3 regions of the Bacillus sp. AP8 genome follow, and region 1 is predicted to be linked to each of the others. Evidence: riboswitches for the same ligand, from Rfam matches in the RefSeq annotation. Region 1 holds a riboswitch; each other region holds the start of a gene.
The links. Region 1 has a riboswitch for S-adenosylmethionine ahead of BN349_RS02375 (cyclase family protein). Riboswitches for the same ligand answer to the same signal wherever they lie in the genome.

Region 1 (4,108 bases):
TCCTCATCATGAAGGTGCAATAATGATGGCACGCAATATTTTAAAATACACGAAAAATGCGGAATTAAAAGCAATTGCAGAAAATATCACGATATCTCAACAGAAGCAACTTATTGAGATGAAGCAACTTTTGAAAACATTATCATAATAGACATAAAAAAAGATGTTATCGAAAAGAAAAGTTTTTCGATAACATCTTTTTTATGAGAATTACAAGATGAGCATAGGTTTCTGTTCCAAGATGATCGCCACTTTGCGAGGAGTGTCCATAAGCCTCCTTGAACTTAGTACATTCCAAAGGATTAGTACCCCTAAATCTATAATCATCCATAGAACTCATTTTATAAACCATCTTTTAAAGAAAATTGTCAACAGAAAAGATGAATAACCCCATATTAAGAATAAAAGCACACTTTAGAGAAAAAATACCTTTATTGATGAATTTTAAAAAGTCTTTGAGAGGTTACAACATGAATATTGGAGGTTATTATGAGATATCTTATTTCAATCATTGGATTGGCTGTTGTATTTGGACTTGCTTTAATCGTAAGCAAAAACAAAAAGGAAATTAAGTATAAGTATATTGTTATTATGCTTGTAGTTCAGCTTTTATTAGCCATGTTACTTTTAAATACTCGCTTTGGTTTTGTTGTTATTAAAGGTATTGCAACAATCTTTGATCATTTATTAGAGTATGCCAAAGCTGGAATAGCGTTTGTATTTGGCGGGATGGCAAACAATGGAGAATCTCCTTTTTTCCTTGATGTTTTACTTCCAATTGTATTTATTTCAGTTTTAATTGGAATTCTACAATATTTCAAGATTCTTCCTTTTATCATGAAGTGGGTTGGATGGGTTTTGAGCAAGGTGAACGGTATGGGAAAACTAGAATCTTATAATGCCGTTGCTTCAGCGATGGTAGGACAATCTGAAGTTTTTATTACTGTTAAGAAACAATTAGACAAATTAACTCCTCAACGTTTGTATACATTATGTGCTTCAGCAATGTCGACTGTATCTATGTCGATTGTTGGTGCCTATATGACAATGATTGATCCCAAATATGTTGTTACGGCTATTGTATTGAACCTTTTTGGAGGTTTTATCATCGCTTCTGTTATTAATCCATATAAAGTGAATCCTGAGGAAGATCTTTTGGTTATTGAGGAAGAGAAGCAGTCTTTTTTTCAAATGCTAGGAGAATATATAATGGATGGCTTCAAAGTGGCTGTTATTGTTGGAGCGATGTTAATTGGTTTTGTCGCCTTAATGACTTTTATTAATGCTATTTTTGATATGGCAATAGGGATATCATTCCAAGATATTCTAGGATATATCTTTGCACCAATTGCCTTTTTAATGGGAATTCCATGGTCTGAAGCAGTAGCTGCTGGTGGTATTATGGCAACTAAACTTGTTACAAATGAATTTGTTGCAATGATAAGTTTAGGTGAAATTGCAGCTAGTTTTAGTAATCGATCATTAGGAATTATTTCTGTTTTTCTAGTTTCATTCGCGAATTTTTCTTCAATTGGTATTATTGCAGGGGCGGTTAAAGGGTTGAATGAAAAACAAGGGAATGTTGTAGCTCGCTTTGGATTAAAACTCTTATACGGTGCAACTTTGGTAAGTTTATTATCAGGAATTGTTGTTGGGTTAGTTATATAAAAAAGCCTGTTTAACTTTTGATTGATACTCATTTGAATTTAGTGAATGTGTCAAGATATCGATGGCATTCTTGACCAAATTAACACTCTTCGGACGAGTAAAAAATCGAGAAACATTCATGTATAAATAGATTGGAACATATGAAGGAAGGCTTGGATTATGGCTTATGTAGGTATATTACTCTCTGGAGCTACGTTGTTTCTAAATAGTTTTATGCTTTCAGGAAAAGCAGACACTAAAAGTGTAGCTATTTTTAATTTATTTGTAGGAATATTACAAGTGATCATTCCCTTTTATTTAATCATTATTTCTGATCAAAGTAATTGGACGATATATGGATATGCAGCTACGTTCTTGTTTGGATTGACGTTTCTTTATGTGAGCTTTACTTTTTATAAGGGAATGGATGGAAGTGGTTTAGGTTGGTTTTCGCTATGGGTTTCCATTATAGCTATCATGTATGCCATTATTTCAGTTTATCATTTTCATGATTATGTGAATAGTTTAACGTGGTTTATGTAGGCATTTCTTTGGTACTTGTTTTACGTATTAAATATTTTAAAAAAACCAGTAGAACAATATGTAAGTAAAGTCGCGTTCGTACAATCATGGGTTACATTAACTTTACCTGCTATTTTATATTTAATAGGTGTTTGGCAAGATCAGTTTATTCAAAGACTATGGCTAATCATTTTACTTGCTTCTATCATCTATTTTATAAAAGAGGCAAATGATATTAAAGATATATTAATCAGATTTGATAAATAGAAAAAATGATGGGAAGAAATAATGATTAACATTAATGTGGAATATTATTTTAAGGTTGCATTACAAAATATTTTAATCTGAATTATCAAAAAATATTGACTTTTAAAAAAATCGCTTGTACAGTAGTATCAAATCCTATCATTTTTGAAGGAAGAAAATCGAAATATATTGAATAAGTAACTTTCTTATCAAGAGAGGAGGAGGGACTGGCCCTTTGAATCCTCAGCAACAGACTTTTTAAGTACTGTGCTAATTCCAGAAGCAACTATGCTTGAAGATAAGAAGAGTCGATAACTCTGATGCCAAAACCTCTTCTTAACAATGGAAGAGGTTTTTTATATTGACGTTATCGAGATTGTTTTTATGAACTCGATGAAGTTAAATTACAATATTTTGAGGTGATTAATATGTCAAATGAAGTATTACAAGCAATCCAACTACTAAAAGAAAAGAAATGGGTCGATTTAACGCATACCTTCGGACCAGAATCTCCACATTTTTCGGCATTCGATGCTGCACAGTTTCAAACATTATTTACTCATGACGATGGATTTTTGGCACAAAGTTTTAAGTTTGCAGGACAATATGGCACACACATCGATGCCCCAATTCATTTTGTTCGCGGGCAAAGATTCCTAGATGAAATTGATTTAAAGGAATTGATCCTACCTTTAATTGTTATTGATAAATCAAAAGAGGCAGCTGAGAATAACGACTATGTTTTAACGGTTGAAGATATTCTTCAATTCGAAGAAGTCAATGGAAGAATTAGTGACGGAAGTTTTGTCGCCTTACGAACAGATTGGAGTAAGCGTTGGCCAGATGAAAAAGCTTTTAATAATAAGGATGAAGAAGGGAATAATCATGCTCCTGGTTGGTCAGTTGAAGCATTAAAGTTTTTATTCGAAGAGAGACAGATTAAAGCTATTGGACATGAAACATTTGATACAGATGCAAGTGTTGATTTTCAAAAAAATGGAGTACTATTAGCCGAGTATTATGTACTTGATCAAGATACATATCAAATTGAATTATTAAAGAATTTGGATCAATTACCACCAAAAGGTGCTGTTATTGTGAATATTGTTCCAAAGCCTGAAAAAGCATCTGGTTTTCCTGTAAGATCTTTCGCTATCCTACCTTAATTATGGATACATATGCTTTCCATAAAAGAGGAATGATAATAGTGATGAACGTTAGAGAAAAAGAAAGAATTCTTTATCAAAACAGTCAAATAGAAAGAGAGTTAGTGAAGTTTTATCATATTCGTAATTGATTGAATATGGATAGAATGATAATTTATAAATTTAGAAGGCATCACAAAAGCTGATTGATAGTTTTTATGATGCCTTTTATATTTTTATGACGAAGTAGTTATAAGTAGGGGAATGCTTGGTAAATCGAAAATAACAAATGTCAGTATTGTAGTTTGCTTTTGTAATACATTAATCCTGATTTTTAGCAAGAATTGATTGAGTGGTTCCATGAGACTCATTCGGAAGAATTGAGAGTGACAAGGCCGCAAAATGGGGAACGAGCAAGGAAGCTTGGCATTCGGCGGCAGTAAGTGAACAGAATGGATTCTTTTAACACTGTGATATTGAAAACAGCTTTACATTAAAAAAGTTTTTATTATTTTTATTAGGGTAATATTTGAGAATATAACATTTAA
Region 2 (4,108 bases), on a different contig from region 1:
TACATAATTTTCGCACGTTTTTATATGTTTCATATATAAAGAAGGAGAGGTTAGACATGAAGAATGTGACAAATTTAGGACCGTTTAAGGCAGATCATGTAGGAAGTTTCCTTAGACCAGCACGTTTAAAGCAGGCTCGTTTACAAAAACAGAGCGGTGAGTTTTCAGCGGAACAATTAAGAATAATTGAAGATGAAGAAATAACTCGAATTGTTGAGAAGCAGAAAGAATTAGGGTTACAAGCGGTAACTGATGGAGAACTAAGAAGAACTTGGTGGCACTTTGACTTTTTAGGTGGGCTTGTTGGAGTTGAATTCTATAAAAAAGATAGTGGGCTCCAGTTTAAAGGGATTGAAACTAGAGCTGATGGGATTCGAGTAATTGGGAAAATTGATTTTGGTCATCATCCTTTTTTAGAAGATTATGCATTTCTTCATTCAATTGCTGGAGACCATATAGCGAAATTTACGATACCTAGCCCCAATATGCTACTTGCTAGAGCTACAGTAGATGAACAAATTTATTCAACTGAGGAAGAGTTAATCGATGATTTAATCATTACATACCAAAAAGCAATTCAAGCCTTTTATCAAGCGGGATGTCGTTATTTACAATTAGATGACACTTCTTGGGCATCTTTATTCTCTGAAGAAGGTAGAGAAAAACTTCGAGTAAAAGGGCAAGACCCGAATAAATTAGCGTATATTTATGCGAGAGTTATTAATGAATCCCTCGCTCATAAGCCAGAGGATATGACGATAACTATGCATATTTGTAGAGGCAATTTTAAATCTACATATATGTCAAGTGGTGGCTATGAATTTGCAGCAGAAATTATTTTTGGGGGCTTAGATGTAGACGGATTATTTCTCGAATTTGACGATGAAAGATCAGGAGGCTTTGAGCCATTACGTTATGTAAACAGGAAAGATTTGAAGATTGTATTAGGGTTAATTACCTCAAAATTTGGTGAATTAGAGGATCCTGAAAAGATAAAAAAGAGAATAAAAGAGGCCACTCGATATATTCCATTAGAACAATTATGTCTTAGTCCGCAATGTGGATTTTCTTCTACTGAAGAAGGAAATTTGATTACAGAAGAAGAACAATGGGACAAGATTAGACATGTTATTAGCATTGCAGAGAATGTATGGAAATAATCTCTAGTAATAGAAAGACGAGCTTGTTGAGAAGAGAAAGATACTCTTTTCAATAAGCTCTTTTTTAAAGGACTGTTATATGTGGCTTTTCATTCTTAACAAGAAATGAATAGTGGGAAAGTGAATGAATCGATTGATGAATAACAATGAAATGTAACAAATTCTTATGAAGAAAGAGGATAATATTTTTAAAAACACTTTATCCTATAAAAATACTATAAAAGATAAAAAATATTTTTTTCGACATTTTTCGCCTGTTTTTCTATAATGAAAGCGTTTCAATAGAAAATTTTAAAAATTTATTATATTGACAAATTTCGATTTAATTAGTACTATCGAAATTACAAAAAATCAATAAGAAACTTATCCAGAGTGACCGAGGGACATGGCCCTATGACGTCCGGCAACCCCCAAAAGGGAAGGTGCCAATTCCTGCAGAATGATTTTCATTCTGAAAGATAAGTCGAAATTAGTCGGATTTCGGTGCCTCTTTCAGATGAAAGAGGCATTTTTTGTATGGTTGGCATAGTGAACTGTTTAGAATTTATTTGGTTTTATTAGATGGATGATGATATCTGTAGATTGAATCATTTCATGCGTGAATTTTTCTTTAATTTGCTAACAGAATGAAGCTTTACTTGATTGAAAACTAACAAAACCAGAGATGGTTTTCTTATACGAAAGGAAAGAGGGTTAAGTATGATAAAAATACAAAATCTTTCGAAAAATTATCAAACGAAAAGTGGCATAGTAAAAGGTGTTGATAACGTCTCTCTAACAATTGAGAAGGGAGAGATTTTCGGTATTGTAGGATATTCAGGAGCAGGGAAAAGCTCTTTGCTACGATGCATTAACTTATTAGAAAGACCAACCTCAGGAAGTGTAACTATTGATGGAGTCAATCTTACATCTTTACGCAGTGGAGAGTTACGCTTAGCAAGATTAAAAATCGGAATGATTTTTCAGCATTTTTATTTAATTAGTCAAAAAACGGTATATGAAAATGTAGCTTTTTCCTTAAAAGCAGCGAAAGCACCTCAAAGCTCGATAAAGGGACGTGTAGAGGAGCTCTTAGAAATGGTTGGTCTGGCTGATAAGCGTGATGTATATCCTTCGCAGCTTAGCGGAGGACAAAAACAACGTGTTGCCATTGCTAGAGCTCTTGCGAATAATCCAACAGTTCTTTTATGTGATGAAGCAACCTCAGCCCTCGATCCAACTACAACAAAGTCAATCTTAAATTTATTGAAGAGAATCAATAAAGAGTTGGATATTACTATTGTATTAATTACTCATGAAATGAACGTGGTCAAAGAAATATGTAATCGAATGGCTATCATGCAGAATGGAAAAGTAATAGAGGATGGTGATGTATATGACATTTTCGCTAGTCCAAAAGAGGATTTAACAAAAGAGTTCATTTCAAGTGTTGTATCATTTGATATTCCAAATATCATTTTGGAGAAATGTCAGGATCCGATTGTAAAAGTAACATTTAGAGGGGAAGTTGCTGGAGAAGGGGTTATTTCAGACATGCTTCAGCAATTCAATGTGAAGGGGAATTTCCTACATGGATCGATTGAATATATACAAGACTTGCCACTAGGAATTTTCTTAATGGAGCTAAAAGGAACGAAAGAAGAAATTCAAAAGGCCATTACTTATATTGAAGAACGATATGCACAGGTGGAGGTGTTACACAATGGGCTTTGATTTAAATCATTTGATCGAATTAATTCCAGATATTAATACGGCTTTTTTTCAAACCGTTTATATGGTTTCGATTTCATTAATTGTTTCCGTTGTTATCGGATTACCAGTAGGTATTCTTTTATATGTTACCGATAAAGGCTTATTTATGGAAAATCGTGCAGTTCAAAGTATTTTAGGATTTATCGTGAATCTGGTTCGATCCATTCCATTTATTATATTAATTGTGGCTCTTATTCCGTTAACTAATGCAATTGTTAAAACAACCATTGGACCAGTAGCGGCTAGTGTATCACTATCAGTTGCAGCTATACCTTTTTTTGCAAGAATTGTAGAAACAGCTTTACGAGAGATTGATAGAGGAATTATTGAAGCAGCTACTGCGGTAGGAGCTACTCCGTGGATGATCATAAAAGATGTTCTTCTTTTAGAAGCTAGATCAGGGATTATTTCTGGTATTACATTAACATTAATTAGTTTAATTGGTTTCTCGGCTATGGCTGGAACCGTTGGTGGTGGCGGTATAGGGGATTTAGCAATCCGCTATGGATATTATCGTTACGATAACACTATTATGATTGTCACAGTGTTAATTTTAATTATTTTAGTTCAGGTAATCCAATTTGCTGGTGATTTTATCGCCAAAGTTGTAGATAAAAGATAAATAGAAAGTAGGAGAAGAATAATGAAAAAGTGGTTAACAGCAATTATTTTATTAGTAGTAGTGGCTGCACTTGCTGCGTGTGGTAATGACAGCAGTGAGAAGTCAGGAGCAGATTCAAAAAGCATCAAATTTGGTGCAACATCAGGTCCTTATAGTGATATGGTGACAAAAGCGATTAAACCGGGCTTAGAAAAATTAGGCTATAAAGTAAAAGTAGTTGAGTTTAGTGATTATATTCAGCCGAATAAAGCGTTAAATAATGATGAGATTCAAGCGAACCTTTTCCAACATACGATTTATCTAGAAAACTTTGAAAAAGAAAACAAAATGGATTTAACAGCATTAATTTCAGTTCCAACTGCACCAATGGGTATTTATTCTAATAAATATAAATCGTTAGATGAAATTAAAGAAGGTTCAACTATTACGATTCCGAATGATCCAACAAATGCTGCTCGTGCATTTAATACATTGCAAGATGAAGGTATCATTGTTGTAGATAAAAAAGCCGATCCATTAACTGTTTCCGAAAAAGATGTAGTAGAAAACAAGAAAAAACTTAAATTTCAACCGT
Region 3 (4,108 bases), on a different contig from region 1:
AAACACAAATACTGCAATCACTGAAATACTTGTCATAAACAATGTTTGTTTTGTTGCTATCCACATAATTTCCCAGTCTACATTAGGAAGGTATTTCTCAAGCATTCGTGATCACCTCCACGCCAACGCCTCGTTGATTTAAAAAGTCGATGGCTTGCTTTAATTGATTCGCATCACCATCAATATGGAGAAACAATGTTCCATAAGATCCTTTTTGAGTTTGTGAAATTTGTCCTTGAATAATATTTATATCAAATTCAAAATTACGAATTAGTTCAGTAACAACTGGTTTTTCTGCATCATCACCAACGAAAGTAAGCTTGACAACATTTCCAGTTTGATATTTTTGCAATAGATTTTCAATCGCCTCAGCTGTATCTTCAGGATTTGTTAGTTGTTGTACGAAACGTTTTGTAATATCTTGCTGTGGATTTTTAAAGACATCCAAAACCTCTCCAATCTCTACAACCTTACCTTTTTCCATAACCGCTACTCGATGACAAATCTTCTGAATAACATGCATCTCATGAGTAATTAATACGATTGTTAAATTTAATTTCTTATTGATATCCACTAATAAATCTAAAATGCTATCCGTCGTTTGTGGATCTAAAGCAGATGTAGCCTCATCACATAACAATACTTTAGGATTATTTGCAAGTGCTCTTGCAATACCTACTCTTTGTTTTTGACCGCCGCTTAGTTGTGAAGGGTACGCATTTTCTCTTCCTTCTAAACCAACTAACTTAATTAGTTCATTTACCCTTTTAAGTCTAGTACTTTTGTCAACACCGGCAATTTCCAATGGAAATGCAATATTTTCACTAACTGTTCTAGACCACAATAGGTTAAAATGCTGAAAGATCATTCCAATCTCATGTCGTGCTTTACGAAGTTTTGCACCTTTTATAGCAGAAATTTCTTGTTCAGCTACTGTTATTGTTCCCGTAGTTGGTACTTCAAGACCATTTAACATTCGAATAAGAGTACTTTTTCCAGCTCCACTATAGCCAATTACTCCAAATATTTCACCTGGTTCAATATCAATTGAAACAGAGTCTACAGCTTTCAATTTATCCTTCAACCCAATGGAGAATAATTTTGATACGTTTTGAATTTTAATCATATTGATCACCTCTTTGTCCATAACCATTTGGACAAATATTTATTTATACATTGCCCTAAACAACAAAAACCTTTCTGCAAGAAGAGCAGAAAGGCATAATAATCTAAGCTTGACCTTTCTCTCATCTACCAAAGTATAACTACTTTGTGTGATTTGGCACCATTTCAAATTAATTGACGGTTGCCGGGCTTCATTGGGCACATCCCTCCACCACTCTTGATAAGAGTTTCAAAAAAATATTTAATTGTTGTTAGAATAAATATTTTAGTAAGGTGATTCTATCACTATATAAATTTACTGTCAACTTATTTCACTCAATTTGACAGTATTTCCATCCATTTTTATGAAACAGAGATAGGGTTTATCGATGTTTTTCCAGTAGCTACTTTAATGGCTTCTTCTAACTCTGCAATCAAATCATCTACATTCTCAATTCCTATCGATAAACGAACTAAATCTTCAGACACACCAGACAGCTTTAGCTCTTCCGCACTTAATTGTTGATGCGTTGTACTTGCCGGGTGAATGATTAAACTTTTAGCGTCACCCACATTTGCTACGTGACTCCACAGTTGAATACTGTCAATCAATTTAGCACCCGCTTCTCTTCCACCTTCAATACCAAATACAGCGACTGCTCCTGCACCTTTTGGTAAATATTTTTCAGCTAGTGCATAATTTTTATTATCTTTATCTCCTGGATATAGTACCCATTTTACAGCAGGATGGTTTTGTAAATATTCAACGACTTTCTTTGTATTCGCAATATGTTCCTTCATGCGAACATGAAGGGTTTCTAAACCAAGAACAAATTGAAAGGCACTATTTGGACTAATAGCTGGACCTAGGTCACGAAGTAATTGTACTCGAGCTTTTGTAATGTATGCAGCCGCTCCAAGTGCATCACTGTAGACAAGATTATTATAGCTAGGATCAGGTGTTGTAAAGCTAGGAAACTTACCTGTACTCCAGTCAAACTTACCGGCGTCAATGATTATTCCACCTAATGTTGTTCCATTTCCTAAAAGCCATTTAGTTGCCGAATGAATAACAATATCTGCTCCATACTCAATTGGTTTGCATAAATATGGTGTCGCAAAAGTATTATCAATGATTAATGGAATACCATTTTCGTGTGCTATTTCAGCCACTTTTTCAATATCTAAAACATGTAAACTTGGATTTCCTATCGTTTCAGCAAAGACTGCTTTTGTTTTAGGAGTAATAGCTGCTCTAATGTTTTCTGGATCTTCAGCATCGACTAAATGAACTTTGATCCCGTATTTCGGTAGAGTATTAGCAAATAAATTAAATGTACCGCCATATAAATGAGAAGCCGCAACAATCTCATCTCCAGCTTCTGCTAGATTTAATATAGCTAGAGTTATAGCAGCCATTCCACTCGAAACGGCAAGAGCTCCAATACCACCTTCAAGTAAAGCAACTCGTTCTTCAAATACTGTTACCGTCGGATTATGAATGCGCGTATAAATATAACCTGGTTCTTTCAAACCAAATAAATTCGCTGCATGTTCACTATCCTTAAATACATAAGCGTTACTTTGATAAATCGGAGTGGAACGAGCTCCTGTTACTGGATCTACTTGTAAACCTCCATGGACACTTAACGTTTCGAAGCTATACTTTTTTTGATTATCGCTCATGATTTTTCCTCCTATAAATGTAATATTCAGTCTATTTAACAGAAACAAATAAAAGCTTCCTCTGATAAGAAGAAGCTTAATGACCTGTACTTCTCATCTTCACAGAATAGATATTCTGCTGGAATTAGCACCGTGTATATAGATACCGGTTGCTGGGCTTCATTGGGCCATTCCCTCCACCTCTCTTGATAAGATATTCACTTATATCCAAATAAAACCAATCTATTTAATAGGAATATTATCACCTTATAAGAAGTACGTCAATATATTTTTTAAAAATTATTACATTTCAGACAACTACTGGTCCTCTACTCAAAAGTAGTAGTGCTTCAAGTAACAGAACCTGTCTATAATTACCCTGAATTTTTATTTTATTTAATCTTTGAAGCTGCCTTAAGGATATTTCTCCACATAATAATTGCTCCAGCTCCTTTTTTTCTCCAAAGATAAGAATTTGATACGTTCCTTTATCCGTATTCTGTGTGTGTACTTCATTATTTGATAGAAATAAATGCCATCTTTGTTCATTATCAGAAAAGATCACTCTTGTATGAGCTTTCTTAAGCAGAACCTGTAACTGTTCTCTGTTTTGAATACTAGCAAGTAATGACCGTAAAATTGTTTCCATTAGCTCCACTCCTTTTTCCATTCACTTAGAAGTAGATATACAACACTCATCATGAAGAATCCTTTAAAAAACACTCGACAAGTATTTTATTTTTGTCGATTCTCATTACATTTCACAGTCATCTTGTCTATATAATTTGATTTAATCCCTTGTTGAACAAGGTTCTGTAATACATTACTACTGATACTTAATCAAAAAACAGCATGTCAAACCCCAGAAGAAGGAACGAGCAAAAAGGGGGTGACACTTATCACGAAAAATGAAGGTTGAAGCTATTATCAACAATAAACTTTAAAGAGTCTCTTTTAAAAAGAAACTATTATAATATCATTGAAAATTCTCATTCAGCACTTCTAATAGGTAAGGTACAGATTGAAATGCATATATTTTTTTTATTATCTGACCTTTTTTAAAGATAAGTAAACACGGTACACTTTCTACCTTATAGTCTTCAGCCAACTTTCTAATATAATTCACATCTGTTTTGCCTATTTGAATGTTTGGAACAATCTCTTTAATAACCATTAACATTCTAGAAGCAACTTGACATGTCCCACAGATAGGGGTAAATAAATACAAGCAAAAACTATCTTGATTTTCAATTTTCTTTTGAATCTCTTCCCCATTCCAAACCATCATAACAATTCTTTCATCCTTTTTCAGAAAAGCGTAACCGCCTTGGTCAGCCCC

Region 2: linked by a shared signal. The riboswitch ahead of BN349_RS03705 (methionine ABC transporter ATP-binding protein) and the one ahead of BN349_RS02375 (cyclase family protein) in region 1 are both predicted to bind S-adenosylmethionine.
Region 3: linked by a shared signal. The riboswitch ahead of BN349_RS18455 (O-acetylhomoserine aminocarboxypropyltransferase/cysteine synthase family protein) and the one ahead of BN349_RS02375 (cyclase family protein) in region 1 are both predicted to bind S-adenosylmethionine.

The regions. Positions count from the first base shown of each region.
Region 1 is NZ_CAPG01000012.1:67,432-71,539, forward strand. It holds gene BN349_RS23110 (DUF305 domain-containing protein) at 1-148, shown strand, start outside; gene BN349_RS02365 (NupC/NupG family nucleoside CNT transporter) at 490-1,668, shown strand; partial or broken gene BN349_RS23115 (AmiS/UreI family transporter) at 1,828-2,436, shown strand; SAM riboswitch class I at 2,619-2,720, shown strand; gene BN349_RS02375 (cyclase family protein) at 2,844-3,581, shown strand.
Region 2 is NZ_CAPG01000020.1:41,534-45,641, forward strand. It holds gene BN349_RS03700 (5-methyltetrahydropteroyltriglutamate--homocysteine S-methyltransferase) at 57-1,160, shown strand; SAM riboswitch class I at 1,521-1,625, shown strand; gene BN349_RS03705 (methionine ABC transporter ATP-binding protein) at 1,860-2,873, shown strand; gene BN349_RS03710 (methionine ABC transporter permease) at 2,863-3,534, shown strand; gene BN349_RS03715 (MetQ/NlpA family ABC transporter substrate-binding protein) at 3,556-4,108, shown strand, end outside.
Region 3 is NZ_CAPG01000076.1:78,647-82,754, forward strand. It holds gene BN349_RS18445 (methionine ABC transporter permease) at 1-105, opposite strand, end outside; gene BN349_RS18450 (methionine ABC transporter ATP-binding protein) at 98-1,126, opposite strand; SAM riboswitch class I at 1,245-1,352, opposite strand; gene BN349_RS18455 (O-acetylhomoserine aminocarboxypropyltransferase/cysteine synthase family protein) at 1,468-2,790, opposite strand; SAM riboswitch class I at 2,881-2,985, opposite strand; gene BN349_RS18460 (alkyl sulfatase C-terminal domain-containing protein) at 3,080-3,418, opposite strand; gene BN349_RS18465 (thioredoxin family protein) at 3,746-4,057, opposite strand.